One region of the Paenarthrobacter ilicis genome, then DNA from elsewhere that is predicted to be linked to it. Evidence: riboswitches for the same ligand, from Rfam matches in the RefSeq annotation. Region 1 holds a riboswitch; the other holds the start of a gene.
What was found. Region 1 has a riboswitch for glycine ahead of gcvP (aminomethyl-transferring glycine dehydrogenase). Riboswitches for the same ligand answer to the same signal wherever they lie in the genome.
Positions count from the first base shown of each region.

Region 2: linked by a shared signal. The riboswitch ahead of gcvT (glycine cleavage system aminomethyltransferase GcvT) and the one ahead of gcvP (aminomethyl-transferring glycine dehydrogenase) in region 1 are both predicted to bind glycine.

Region 1 is NZ_JAFBCD010000001.1:911,702-919,056, reverse strand. It holds gene gcvP (aminomethyl-transferring glycine dehydrogenase) at 1-2,697, opposite strand, end outside; glycine riboswitch at 2,751-2,847, opposite strand; glycine riboswitch at 2,849-2,946, opposite strand; gene JOE60_RS04345 (TetR/AcrR family transcriptional regulator) at 3,038-3,577, opposite strand; gene JOE60_RS04340 (MFS transporter) at 3,650-5,200, shown strand; gene JOE60_RS04335 (sigma-70 family RNA polymerase sigma factor) at 5,233-6,048, opposite strand; gene JOE60_RS04330 (flagellar protein FlgN) at 6,257-6,775, shown strand; gene JOE60_RS04325 (hypothetical protein) at 7,194-7,355, shown strand, end outside.
Region 2 is NZ_JAFBCD010000001.1:3,796,562-3,803,916, reverse strand. It holds gene JOE60_RS17420 (hypothetical protein) at 1-438, opposite strand, end outside; gene JOE60_RS17415 (Re/Si-specific NAD(P)(+) transhydrogenase subunit alpha) at 661-1,857, shown strand; gene JOE60_RS17410 (NAD(P) transhydrogenase subunit alpha part 2) at 1,857-2,216, shown strand; gene JOE60_RS17405 (NAD(P)(+) transhydrogenase (Re/Si-specific) subunit beta) at 2,213-3,589, shown strand; gene JOE60_RS17400 (hypothetical protein) at 3,811-4,002, shown strand; gene mscL (large conductance mechanosensitive channel protein MscL) at 4,105-4,557, opposite strand; glycine riboswitch at 4,756-4,854, shown strand; glycine riboswitch at 4,855-4,952, shown strand; gene gcvT (glycine cleavage system aminomethyltransferase GcvT) at 5,058-6,257, shown strand; gene gcvH (glycine cleavage system protein GcvH) at 6,254-6,640, shown strand; gene glyA (serine hydroxymethyltransferase) at 6,637-7,355, shown strand, end outside.

The sequences.
Region 1 (7,355 bases):
CCAATCGGAACTTACGACGGCGGCTGCCGTGTGGGGTGCGCGGCGGAGCGGGGAATCCTGCACGGAGAAGTCGCCGTGGGCAACCTGGTCGATTTCGGCACGGATGGCGATCATGGCTTCGATGAAGCGGTCGATCTCCGCAAGGTCCTCGGACTCGGTGGGCTCCACCATGAGCGTTCCCGCTACCGGGAAGGCCAGGGTGGGTGCGTGGAAGCCGAAGTCAATGAGGCGCTTGGCCACGTCCTCAGCGGTGACGCCGGTTTTGGCCGTCAGTTCGCGGAGGTCCAGGATGCACTCGTGCGCCACGAGGCCGCCTTCGCCCGTGTAGAGAACCGGGAAGTGATCGTTGAGGCGTGAAGCGATGTAGTTCGCAGCGAGCAGCGCGGACTTGGTGGCTTCGGTGAGGCCCTGGCCGCCCATGAGCTTCACGTAAGCCCAGGAGATCGGAAGGACACCGGCGGAACCGAAACGGGAGGCGGAAATCGGGACGTCGTTGCCTTCGGTCCAGGATGCTGCGTCACCGGGCATGAACGGCGCCAGGTGTGCCTTGGCTGCCACCGGGCCAACGCCCGGTCCGCCGCCGCCGTGCGGGATGCAGAAGGTCTTGTGCAGGTTCAGGTGGGACACGTCGCCGCCGAACTTGCCCGGCTGGGCGAGTCCGACGAGTGCGTTGAGGTTGGCGCCGTCAATGTACACCTGGCCGCCGGCCTCGTGGATGGCGTCGCAGACTTCGCGGACGTCGGCGTCGTACACACCGTGCGTGGACGGGTAGGTGATCATGATCGCGGAGAGGGCGTCGCGGTGGGCCTCGATCTTGGCCTTGAGGTCAACGTGATCGATGGTGCCGTCCGGCGCGGTGGCAACAACCACTACCTTCATGCCGGCCAGCACTGCGGAGGCCGCGTTGGTGCCGTGAGCCGATGCGGGGATAAGGCACACGTTGCGCTGCTCATCGCCGTTGGACAGGTGGTAGCCACGGATGGCCAGCAACCCGGCCAGCTCACCCTGCGAACCTGCGTTGGGCTGGATGGACACTTGGTCGTAGCCCGTGATCTCGGTCAGCTGTGCCTCGAGGTCGCCGATGAGCTCACGCCAGCCCTCGGTGTGGGAGTCCGGTGCGAACGGGTGGATGGAGGCGAATTCCGGCCAGGAGATGGCTTCCATCTCTGCCGTGGCGTTGAGCTTCATGGTGCAGGAGCCCAGCGGAATCATGGTGCGGTCCAGCGCAAGGTCGCGGTCAGAGAGCTTGCGGATGTAGCGCAGGAGCTGGGTTTCGGAGCGGTGCGTGTTGAACACCGGGTGCTGCATGAAATCGCTGGTGCGCTCCACGGAGGATTCCAGGGCGAAGCCATCCGCCGACTCAAGTACCGAAGCGCCGAAGACCGATGCAACGTCGGCGACAACCGCCGTCGTCGTGGTTTCATCAACAGACATACCCACGGTGTCAGCATCGATGCCCCGGAGGTTGATGCCCTTGGCCTCAGCGGCGGCCACGATCTCCGCAGCCTTGCCGGGAACGCGGACGGTGACGGTGTCGAAGAAGGAGCCATGGAGGACGTCGACGCCGGCCGCCTTCAGTGACGCTGCGAGCGTGCGGGCGTGGCTGTGGGCGGTTTCGGCGATCGCCTTCAAGCCCTCGGGACCGTGGTAGACGGCGTACATGGAGGCCACGATGGCCAGCAATGCCTGTGCCGTACAAATGTTGGAGGTGGCCTTCTCACGGCGGATGTGCTGCTCACGTGTCTGCAGCGCCAAGCGGTAAGCGGGGACGCCGGCGTCGTCCTTGGAGACGCCCACCAGGCGGCCGGGCATGGAACGCTCCAGCCCCTTCTGGACGGCCATGTAGGCCGCGTGCGGGCCGCCGAAGAACAGCGGAACACCCATGCGCTGCGCGGAACCAACAGCAATGTCGGCACCCTGCTCACCGGGAGGGGTGATGAGCGTCAGGGAAAGGAGATCGGCAGCCACAGTGACCAGTGCGCCGCGTTCCTTCGCCTCAGCGATGACGGCGGAGTGGTCGAACACGCGGCCGGAGACACCCGGCTGCTGCAGGACGACGCCGTTGATGGTGCCTTCGGGGAGGCCCAGGGACAGATCGGCCACCTCAACCTCAAAGCCAAGCGCTTCCGCGCGGCCCTTCACGATCGCGATGGTCTGCGGCAGGCAGTCGGCGTCCAGGACGGTCTTGCCATCCTGCGCGGCCTTGTTCTTGTTGGCACGGCGCATCATCAGCACGGCCTCGGCAACAGCGGTTGCTTCATCCAGAAGGGACGCATTGGCAATCGGCAGGCCAACAAGGTCCTGGACCATGGTCTGGAAGTTGAGGAGCGCTTCGAGGCGGCCCTGCGAAATTTCCGGCTGGTAGGGGGTGTAGGCGGTGTACCAGGCGGGCGATTCCAGGATGTTGCGGCGGATCACCGGCGGCGTCACGGTGTCGTAGTAGCCCTGGCCGATCATCTGCACGGCAGTTTTGTTCTTGGAGGCGAGCTTGCGGAGCTCGGCAAGAACCTCAACTTCGCTCAGGGCGTTTTGCAGGGTGAGCGCCACGTCCTGCCGGATGTCGTTGGGAACCGCGGTATCAACCAGCGCGTCAACGGTGCCGTAACCCACGGTCTTGAGCATGGTGTCAATATCGGCTTGGCGACGGGCACCGATGTGCCGATCGACGAAGGTGGTGGAGGCAGAACTAACCGTCACGAAGGAACTCCATAGGTTGGGCGGCATTTGGGTATGCCGCAGTGGCTCGGGTTCCTCCCCGCTCTGTATTGGACCTGAGAGTTTCCGCAGGCTGGTGTGCCTGCTTGCACCGTCGGTGAGCCCGGCTGAGCGGACTGCTTTCCAGAGTTGCCTTGCCGCGGCGGTGCGTGGGCCTGAGAGATTCCTGGGGAGGATTTGCTCCTACGGCGCCTGCATCACATGCTTGCAGGACTCTCCCGCCGCAGATCAAAGGCTTGTTCAGTTATACGCAGCGCCGTGTTGGCCGCGCCACATGACTAATTGTCCTATGTCACGGGCGCGGCGGCAAATGGATGAATCGCTACTTCCGCAGGCGCTCCACAACAGCCAGCAGGATTTCGACGTCGGCCTCCCGCCGATTGTTGCCCTCTTCCTGGCCACTTTCGAACATGGCGTTGAAGTACAGCCCATCCCCCATGTAGCTCACGGCCTTCGCCACTTCCGGACCAACGTCTTCGGCAAGGACGTCCAACCACTGCTTCTGGATACCGGCAAACCGGCGTCGGGTTTCTTCATGGGCCACCTCGGCCAGGCGGGTGGCGGCCACGAACGCCCGGTCCATGGGAGTTCCCGCCCACACGGAGGAACGGATGAAGTAGGCTGCCGCCCCGTCCTCGGCTGCTTTCATCTGCTCAATGTCCTCCTGGCCCAGGGCATCCAAACGTTCCAGCAGGGCACTGATCAGCGCTTCCTTATTGGGGAAGTGGTACAGCAAGCCTCCCTTGGAGACACCGGCCCTTTTGGCCACGGCGTCCAGGGTGGCTGCCCGCTCCCCCACGTCAATGAGCAGGGACTCGTATGCATCAAGGACTGCGTCCCTGGCGACTGGTTTCCGTGGCATGTAACCATCATTCCCTATAGCGTTTGTGCATTCCATTTGAAACTGTACCGTCTGGACGGTACAGTTGATGACATGCCTTCGCAGTCTGTCATCCACGCCTCCCAGTCCGCTCGTCCCGCCATGGGCCCGCGCGCTCCTTGGCGCGACTGGCTTGCCCTGGCACTCCTGATGTTCCCCGTCCTGCTGGTTGCGGTGGACAACACCGCATTGACCTTCGCCCTGCCGGAAATCGCCCGTTCGTTGAACGTCGGCGGGATCCAGCTCCTCTGGATCGTGGACGCCTACCCGCTGGTATTGGCCGCGCTGCTGGTGTCCATGGGCAACCTGGGTGACAGGATCGGACGACGCCGGCTGCTTCTGATCGGCAGCACAGGCTTCGCTGCGGTTTCGGCTGCTACGGCATTCGCGCCCACCGCGGAATGGCTCATCGCCGGGCGCGCCGGACTGGGTGTTTTTGGCGCCATGCTGATGCCCTCAACCCTCTCCCTGATCCGGAACATCTTTACTGACCCCAACCGCCGCCGCTTGGCGATCGCAGTGTGGGCGGCCGGGTTCTCCGGTGGCGCCGCCCTGGGCCCGATCTTCGGCGGGTGGCTGGTGGAGCACTTCTGGTGGGGCGCAGTGTTCCTGGTTGCGGCGTTCCTGCTGCTCCCGCTGCTGGCTTTCGGGCGGGTGCTGATTCCTGAGTCCAAGGATGCACATCCCGGGCGCGTTGATGTTCCCAGCATCGCGCTCTCCGTCTTCACCATGGCGCCGTTCGTTTACGGCATCAAGGAGCTGGCCGTCCACGGTTTTGGAGCCTCGGCCGCAGCCTTCATGATTTTCGGCCTGGTGATGGGCATCCTGTTCGTCCGCCGGCAACAGCGGATTGACTCCCCCATGCTGGACGTCACCCTCTTCAAGAACACGGTGTTCAGCACGGCAATCGTTGCCAACGTACTGTCCTTGTTCTCCATGACGGGCTTCATCTACTTCTTCGCCCAGCACCTGCAGCTGGTGGAAGGGCAGTCCCCCATGGAAGCCGGCATCGCCATGATCCCAGCGCTCCTTGCAACAGTCGTTGCCGGTTTGCTGGTGGTCCCGCTGGTCAAGCGCGTGCGGCCCGGGTTTGTGGTGGCCGGTGGCCTGACGCTCAGCGCCGTGGGCTATCTGGTGGCCATGGTGGGTGACCACGGCAACGGACCGTTGTTCCTGCTTTCGGCCCTGACTGTGCTGGCGGTAGGCGTTGGAGCGGCGGAAACCATCTCCAATGACCTCATCCTGGCCTCCGTCCCGGCCGATAAATCCGGCGCGGCCTCGGCCATTTCGGAAACCGGATACGAACTCGGTTCGCTGCTGGGCACGGCTGTCCTGGGGTCAATCCTCACCGCGTCCTACCAGCACAACCTCATCATCCCGGACGGCATCTCCACCGAAGTTGCCGCACAGTCCAAGGAAACGCTCGCAGGCGCCGTGGACGCAGCGTCCACGCTGTCCGCACCCCTGGGCGAAGCCTTGACCGCCGCGGCCACCATCGCTTTCGATTCCGGCGTCCACATCACGGCGGCGATCGGGTTGGTGCTGATGGCGGGCACGGCAGTGCTGGCGGCCATCCTGCTGCGCAACGTGCCCAAGGCGACCTAAGGCCCCAAAGGCAAACCAACGCTCAGCCGGACCTACACCGCGTTGTTGAGTGAGGCTCCCAGGCCCAGGCCACGGGTAATGCCCCCGGTGGTTGCCGTGGCCAATGCCGAGAGGTAATCGTTGCGACGGCGGGCTGTAATGCGCGACTCAGGTTCGAATGCCTGGCCTGGCGAGTCCGCATAGTGGGCCGCGAGGCCGTCACGCATCAGACGAATGCCTTCGGCCCGCTGCTGGGACACGGCGGCATGCGTAGAACCAAGTTCGTCCGCGAGGTCCTTCACCGACCGCCCCGCGAGGTAGATCTCCTGGATCACGAAACGCATTTTTTCCGGGAGGGCGTCGACGGCGGCGCGGAGGTACTTGATGCGCTCGTCGGCTAGGACAGAGTGTTCCGGGGAGTCGGTGGGCGACGCCACCGTGTCCGCCACGACGTCGTCCAAGGAAGTCAACGTCCGGGACGCGTCCACCAAGGCGGCCTCAACGTGGCTCCGCTCGACGCCCAGCGCTGATGCCATTTCGGCCACGCTGGGTCCCCGTCCCAACAAACTGGTCAGGGTTTCCTGGACAGCCAGGGTTTCCTTGATCCGTTTGCGGGCCGACCGCGTTGCCCAGTCACCCGCGCGCATCTCGTCCGCGAAGGCGCCCACGATCCTTCGCCGCGCAAAGGCGCCAAAAGGAACGCCAAGGTCCGGATCGAAGGAATCAGCAGACGTTATGAGGGCAACGGCACCGACAGAAGCGAAATCATCGCGCGACAAATGCGATGCGCGCGCACAAAGGTCAGAGACCAGGTAACCAACGAGCGGAAGGTGCTGCAACACCAGCTCGTTGCGCTGTTCGCGATTCAAGAGTGAGTCCCCCCATGAGACCGGAGTGTCAAGAGCCAACCGGGTTTCCTCCTGCTGGGTCGATGCCAGAGACCAATCAAAGCATCGCAGTTGGGGCGTCCAATCAGCTACGTATTCAGTGAACATACCACCTCAAAAGCGCTGTGCGTGTACGCTCAACAGAAGTACAGATAAACCCTGCCAAATCGTAATTTTGGTGGGCCATAAAATGAATTGGGGAACCGTGGGGGCGGACGAGCTATCGGCAACGCTGTGGCGACAACGAAGACAACTGGATTTCCTGCTCTTCCTTCTCGAAACCCAGCTCCTGCACCTCCGGGCCGGCAACTGGCACCGGCTGGATTTCACCGCGTCCGAACTCGAAAAAGTCCTGGAGAACTTCCGGTTCGAATCCCTTGCCCGCGGGGTAGAAGCCTCTGCCTTGGCCGCCGAATGGAACGCCCCGGACCAGGTGAACCTTCCTGCCCTGATTGACCTCGCACCCCCCGGTTTGTGGCCTGAACTTTTCAGCGACCATCGCCGCGAAATGGTGGCCTTGCTGGCCGGCATCGACCACGCTGCCGAAGCCAACACGGAACTCCTGCTGGCGCCGCCGTCCGCGGAGAGCGCCGACGGAGACGTTGGGGACCTCGGATTACTGACACGCGACGCGAATATCCACAGGGCACTGTCCGCGGTACGTGCCGTTTCCCTGCGGACGCTCCGCACCTTCCTGGGCCTGGATTAGCTCAACCACGCCGGGCACCGGGGGCACCAGGTTGCAGCAGGCACCATGTGGGAACGGCGATTTCCACCGATCGTCGCAACAGGTTTGCTGTGATCTTTCATGGCAAGCGGGCCGGTGAAAATCACCCGTTACTTGCAGGGCAGGCGTGTAGCGTTTAGGGCACCTTCACCGGGCAGTTTTACGGGCGGGTCTTACGGGAATCCGGGAACCCCTGAACGCCGGGAAGATTCACGCACGTTAACTTGGGCGGCACGGCGCCCGGTGGCGGACCGTCTTACGGGCGTGCAGATTAGCCTGCCAGAGCGCGACTTTAGTATTTCTGACGTCGAAGGGGGTTGTGGGAGGCTTTACGAAATTAGGCTCTCAGCGTCAGCTGAATCTCGCCTGACTCTCATGATGTTGCTGAGGAGCCCACGAAATGCCACCACGACAGAGTCCTGCCCAGAAACTTGCTGCCAAGCTGCTGCTTGGTGGGGAATGGGCGCCGGTCACCAACACGATCGGCTTTCTTCAACGGCCTCTTGATGAAGCCGTCATTGAGTGGAGGCAGTGGGCTCAAGAGAGCCATTACCAGCCGGCG
Region 2 (7,355 bases), 2.9 Mb from region 1:
ACCCGTTTGGCCAACACCCACAGCCGGGGAGGCCGGAGTGTTGAGGTCCCAGCGGTAGATGTTCGGTTGGCCGTCCATGCCGTCGCGGAGCACGCCGGCGTAGAGGTACCGCCCGCTGGGATCTGCGGCCAGGGCCTGGATGCTGTAGCCCGAGCCCAGGTCCGTCCGCGACGTCACCCGTCCGGTCGGAAGGTGGTAGCCGATGATCCGCACGGGATTAAGGTTGCGGGATCCGATGTACACGGTGTCGCCCACCAGGAGTGAACTCATGAGGGAGAACTGCACGACGGCGGGCCCCAAGTCAGTGATCAGGGGCCCGGAAGCGGTCAAAGGCTTGGCAGCGTTGGCTGCGCCAGCGGACATCGAAGCGAACGCGGCGGCCAGTCCGGCCATTCCGCCGGTCTGAAGCAGCTGACGGCGATTCAGGGAAAAGGACATGGAAGGTCTCCTCATTGAGTATCCCGTTGGGGGGGTCCAGGGGGTGGTAGCTTCCGAGACGTTCCGGACACGTTCAGGGCACCTGCCATCCATGGTCCGTCCGCCCGCCGTCGAATTCCATGATTCGAACATTTTCAAACCTCGCGGTACCTATCGCTGCCCCGTCCGCGTGCATAAACTCGTGGCAACCACGTTCTGGTCTGTTCCGGAGAGGAGCGGCAGGTGAAAGCAGGCGTTGCACGCGAGGTACTCGAGGGCGAGTCGCGGGTGGCCGCCACGCCGGAAACTGTCCGGCAATTGACCGCACTGGGGCTCGATGTCGAGATTCAATCCGGCGCAGGCTCCGCTGCCGGTCACAGCGACCAGGAATACCGGGACGCAGGGGCCACGGTGGTGGCGGCCTTGGACCTCGGCTCCCTTGATGTTTTCTGCCACGTGCGCCCCATGGAACGTTCGACGGCGGCCGCCCTCCGCCGCGGTGCAGTGTCCATCGGGTTCGGGTCGCCGTCGTCGGAGCCGGCTACCGTCCAGGCGCTCGCCGCCGGCGGAATCACGGCGTTTGCCATGGAGCTGGTGCCCCGCATCTCCCGGGCGCAGTCCATGGACGCGCTCACCTCGCAAGCTTTGGTGGCCGGGTATCGCTGCGTTCTTGAGGCGGCCATTCGCCTGCCCCGGTTCTTTCCCCTGTACATGACGGCGGCCGGGACGGTCCCGCCGGCCAGGGTGTTGGTGCTGGGTGCAGGGGTGGCCGGATTGCAGGCCATTGGTACAGCCAAGAGACTCGGGGCGCGGGTGTCCGCCAACGACATCCGGCCGGCGTCCGCAGATGAGGTGGCGTCCATGGGTGGAACGTTCATCAAGCTGGACCTGGAAACGGCGGAAGCCAGCGGCGGTTACGCCCGCGAACTGAGCGCGGACAGGGGAGCGCTGCAACGGGCACTGCTGGCGCCGCACGTTGCCCAGTCGGACGTGCTGATCACCACCGCGGCCGTTCCTGGCAGGAGGGCCCCGGCCCTGGTCAGCCGGGACATGGTGCAGGGCATGAAAGCGGGCTCCGTGGTCATTGACCTCGCCGCGGAGTCGGGAGGCAACGTAGAGGGAAGCATCCCCGGACAAGAGATTTCAGTCCCGGCCAGCGGAGGTTTTGGCAGTGTCACGGTGGTGGGACTCAAGGATCCGGCATCGGCCATGGCAGCGGATGCATCGCGCCTTTACGCCAAGAACGTTGCCAACCTGCTGGCGCTCATGACCCGGGATGGCGTGGTGGCCCCCGACTTTGATGATGAGGTGGTGTCCGGGACCTGCCTGACCCACAACGGCAAGGTGGTCCACGCGCCCACAGCGGAAGCACTAGCGGCCCTCGCCGGCGATCCCGGGCCAGCCCACCAGCAATCCGTTCCCGTGGAAGGAGCGGGCTGATGGACGGCGTCAGTCTCCTGACCATCACGGTGCTGGCCGTCTTCGTGGGTTTTGAGGTGGTCAGCAAGGTATCCAGCACCCTCCATACGCCGCTCATGTCCGGAGCCAACGCCATCCACGGCATCATCCTGGTGGGGGCCATCATCGTGGCCGGGCAGGCACACGATCCGTGGGTGCTGGTTGTTGCGCTGTTGGCTGTTGTCCTTGCCACCGCCAACCTCGTGGGCGGCTTTGTGGTGACCGACCGCATGCTGGAGATGTTCCGCGGAAGGCAACAGCCGCCGTCGAACGCTGAAGCCGCCACACCGTCAGTCAAGCAGGGCCAGGCCCCTGCTTCCGGCGAGGAGGGGCGACGGTGACACTCCTTTCCCCAACGTGGACGGCGCTGTTGTATCTGGTGGCGGCGTCGTGCTTCATTTTGGCCCTGAGGGGCTTGAATTCGCCGCGTACTGCCCGGCGCGGAAATCTCCTGGGGGCGTTCGGTGCTTTGCTGGCCATTGCCACAGTGTTCCTGTCCGTAAAGCTGGACAACATCCCGTGGATTCTTGCGGCCATGGCGTTGGGCTCGGCCGTCGCGGCGCCGGTGGCACGCAGGGTGCAGATGACTCAGATGCCGCAGCTCGTGGCCCTGTTCAACGGCGTGGGCGGTGGAGCAGCGGCTCTGGTGGCGCTGCTGGAACTTCCCCACTCGGCGGACACGTGGGTTCGTGTGGCGATCGTATTCACGTTGCTGGTGGGCGCGGTGTCCTTCGCCGGTTCGGCGGTGACCTTTGCCAAGCTGCAAGGGCTCATGACTACCCGGCCCGTCACCTTTCCCGGGCTGCCGGTGCTCATGGGAGTGGTCCTGCTGGCGGCGGTGGCGGCCGGTGTCCTGGTGATCCTGAACGGCTCGCTTGTCTTGGCGGGTGTCTTAATGCTCCTGGGGCTAGGCGCCGGTATCTTCCTGGTCCTCCCGGTGGGTGGGGCCGACGTTCCGATCGTGATCTCGCTGCTGAATGCCTTCACCGGATTGGCCGTGGCTGCCTCGGGACTGGTGCTGGGCAACGTATTGCTGCTGGTGGCAGGGACATTGGTGGGAGCGTCCGGCACCATCCTGACCCGTGCCATGGCCGCCGCCATGGGCCGAAGCGTGGCAGGCATTATGTTCGGGGCCTTCAAAGGCGGCAGCACGGCCGGGTCCACGGAAGTGAGCAGCAGGCCGGTCCGTTCCTCCAGCGCCGAGGATGTTGCGGTGCTGCTCGGCTACGCGCAGCGTGTGATCATCGTCCCCGGCTACGGACTTGCTGTGGCACAGGGCCAGCATACGGCCGCGGAACTGGCAGCCACGTTGGAAGCCCGGGGGATCGAGGTGGACTTCGCCATCCATCCTGTGGCCGGCCGCATGCCGGGGCACATGAATGTCCTCTTGGCCGAAGCCAACGTTCCGTACGAGTCGCTGAAGGAAATGAGCGACATCAATGCGGACTTCAAGACCACCGACGTCGCGCTGGTAGTGGGCGCCAACGACGTCGTAAATCCTGCGGCCAAAACCACCTCCGGTTCGCCCATCTACGGGATGCCCATCCTGGAGGTCGCCGACGCCCGCCAAGTGGTGTTCCTCAAGCGGTCCATGCGCCCGGGATTCGCCGGGATCGAGAATGAGCTGCTTCATGAACCGCACACCACGTTGCTGTTCGGCGATGCCAAGGATTCGCTGACCAAAGTTCTGGGAGCGGTGAAGGCGCTGAACTGAACCCCCACACCCCCACGGAGAAGCAGCCCCGGGTGTGGCAGCTGCGGTGCTGTGACCAATGCCTCCCCACGCCGTCTGGTTAATAGCGTCATGTCCGGCCCGCCGCAGGCACCTGTCCTTTAAAGGAAGTGTGAGGTCCGGCAGCGAGGAGCAAACGGGTGCACTACAACAGAAGAGAGCCGCTGTTCGGAATCAGGCTCGAGCCCCTGCAGGGAAAACGGGTGACCAACTGGAGGTCCTTGGTGGGCCATACCGTCCAGATCTGGCATGGCAACCACGTGGTGGACCAAGGAGTGGTTGACGCGGTGACTGCTGATGGTGACGTTTTATGGCTGGTCCAACGGGGAGCTGTGGAGCGCCGGATGGTGGTCAAGGAACGCGGTGTGGGTCTGTGGATCCAGCTGGTTGGTTGAGGACCAGCCCGGTTCAAAGCCCGGCGCCTTTTTGAACCCAAAAGCCCGGCGTCCTCAAGGTGAGAACGCCGGGCTTTCAGGGTGCGCAGTCGCGCCGCAGTCCTAACGGAGGGTGCCGTTGTCCGGGTTGGGAACAACGCCGGAGTCGCGGGCGGCTGCCTGTGCTTTGAGGAGATCGCGGATCTCGGCCAGCAAAGCAGTGTCCGCCGGCAGCGGCTCTTCTTCGGGTTCCTCGGTGGCCAGGCGGTCCTTGACCAGGGAGTTGATCTTGTTCATGGGCGCTACGAAGATGAAGTAGACCACGGCCGCAGTGATCACAAACGTCACCAGCGCGGTGATGACGGCGCCGAAGTTGACGAACGTAGCGGGGTTGTTGTCCCAGATCTTGAAACCGAGTCCATCGGCGTTCATGCCACCGGCGGCGGCGATCACGGGGTTGATGATGTTGTTGGTGAAAGCAGCAACAAGCGCGGTGAAAGCGCTGCCGATGACAACGGCGATCGCCAGTTCGATCACGTTGCCGCGAAGAATAAAGTCCTTGAAACCCTTAAACATGGATGGTCCTCCGATTTGGGTGCGGGTGTCTGCCTCAGCAGACATCAAACTACCATCCCCGCGTTTCGGGTTTAAGGCCGGGATGTGATGGAGGGATGGGGAATTGGGGGTGGGATGTGATGGAGGGATGGTTTTTGGACTTGTTCGAGCGGAGCCGTTATGGTGTGAAGCGTGTCACCCAGTGTGATGCAACGCTTTTGATCTGCGGCGGGAGAGTCCTGCCGGTACATCCAGTCAGGCGCCGTAGGAGCAAATCCTCCCCAGGAATCTCTCAGGCCCATGTACCGCCGCGGGTAGGCAACTCTGGAAAGCAGTCCGGGTCACCGGGCTCACCGACGGTGCAAGCAGGAAACCATCCCTGCGGAATCTCTCAGGTCCAATACAGAGCGGGGAGGAACCCACGCAATCGTGGCGCTTAAGCAGGCGCCTGAATCATGGAGTTCCTTGTGACCGTTCAATCACATCACCCGCGGAGCGGCTTATCGGCGCACGACGCCGCGCTGGCAGCAGCCCCGGACGGGCAGCAATCCGGCAAGTACACAGCTCTGTACGAACAGCACAAAAAAGCCAACGCCTCCTTCACTGACTTCGGTGGCTGGCAGATGCCCCTTAAATACGAGTCCGAACTCGCCGAACACCACGCAGTCCGTAAATCAGCCGGCCTCTTTGACCTCTCCCATATGGGTGAAGTCTGGGTCACCGGCCCCGACGCTGCCGCGTTCCTGGACTACGCCTTGGCGGGCAAACTGTCCGGGATCCCGGTGGGCAAGGCCAAGTACTCCCTGATCTGCAATGCCGATGGCGGCATCATTGACGATCTGATCACCTACCGCAGGCCTTCTCCCCAGGAAAGCGTGGACAAGTACCTGGTGGTCCCCAACGCAGGCAATGCAGCTGCGGTGGCCGCGGCCTTGCAGGAGCGCGCGGCAGGGTTCGATGTCATGGTCGAAGATGCCTCTGCTGAAACGTCCCTGATCGCAGTGCAGGGGCCTGCCGCGGAAGCGATTCTGCTGGCGCTGGTCCCGGAAGAAGACCACGGTTTGGTGCGGGAGCTGAAGTACTACGCTGCGGTTGAGGTTCCGCTGACGTTCGACGGCGGGCCGCAGCACCTGCTCGTGGCACGGACGGGGTATACCGGCGAGGACGGGTTCGAGATCTACCTCTCCGCCGTGGATGCTCCACGTCTCTGGGAAGCGCTGCTTGGGGCCGGGGAGGGCCACGGCCTGATCCCCGCAGGCCTCGCTGCCCGTGATTCGCTGCGCCTGGAGGCGGGCATGCCGCTGTATGGCAACGAACTGACCCGGCACATCAATGCCTACACGGCGGGCCTGGGTTCGGTGGTGTCACTGACCAAGGACAGTGACTTCATTGGCAAGGATGCGCTGGCCGCGATCAAAGCAGCAGGTGTCGGCTCTGCACTGGGGCAGAAGCTCGTGGGCTTGAAGGGTGTTGGCCGTCGTGCCGCCCGTTCGCATTACGCGGTCCTGAAGAACGGTTCCCTGATCGGTGAGGTGACCTCCGGGCAGCCAAGCCCCACGCTGGGATACCCGATCGCTTTGGCGTACGTCGACGTCGAGCATTCTGCCCCGGGCACCACCGTTGAAGTGGATCTGCGCGGCAAGGCCGAACCGTTCGAAGTCGTCCAGCTGCCGTTTTATCGGCGCCAAAAACAAGCGAACCAGAAGACAGGAACGAAATGAGCAAAGTAGTTGCCGGGCTGAAGTACTCGGCCGAGCATGAATGGGTTGCCCCCGCTGAGGGGGACGGTCCCGTGGGGATCGGTATCTCTGCGGTGGCCGCCGACGCCCTGGGGGACATTGTGTACGTGGACCTGCCCGAGATTGGTTCTTCTGTGACCGCGGGGGCGACCTGCGGTGAGGTTGAATCCACTAAATCGGTATCCGATCTGTACTCGCCCGTGACCGGTGAGGTGACTGGGATCAATGACGCTGTTGTCAGCGACCCCGCACTCATCAACAACGATCCCTACGGTGCGGGCTGGCTGTTCAAGGTGGCTGCCACCGACGAAGGGCCGCTGATGAGCGCTGAAGATTATGCAGCAACCAATGGAGGAGAACTGTGAACGCTGAAACGTTGAACCATTACCAGCAGGTTGTGTCGGGGTCGTTGAATGCCCCGCTGTCCGAGCTGGATCCGGAGATCGCGGCGAAGATCGACGACGAACTGGGCCGCCAGCGCGATGGCTTGGAAATGATCGCCTCGGAGAACCACACTGCGGTTGCCGTGATGCAGGCACAGGGTTCGGTGCTGACCAACAAGTACGCCGAGGGCTACCCGGGGAAGCGTTACTACGGTGGCTGCGAACACGTGGATGTGGTGGAGCAGCTCGCGATCGACCGCTTGAAGTCCTTGTTCGGGGCCGGGTACGCGAACGTGCAGCCGCACTCCGGAGCGCAGGCCAACGCCTCGGTGATGCACGCGCTGATCAAGCCCGGCGACACCATCATGGGTTTGAACCTCGCCCACGGCGGGCACCTGACGCACGGCATGCGCATCAACTTCTCCGGCAAGCTCTACAACGTGGTCCCGTACGGGGTGCGCGAGGATACGCACACCGTGGACATGGCCGAGGTTGAGGCTTTGGCCCGGGAGCATAAGCCCGCCCTGATCGTGGCTGGCTGGTCCGCCTATGCGCGGCAGCTGGACTTCGCGGAATTCCGCAGGATCGCGGACTCGGTAGGCGCGTACTTGATGGTGGACATGGCCCACTTCGCTGGCCTGGTGGCCGCCGGGCTGCACCCCTCGCCCGTCCCGCACGCGCACGTCACCACGTCCAC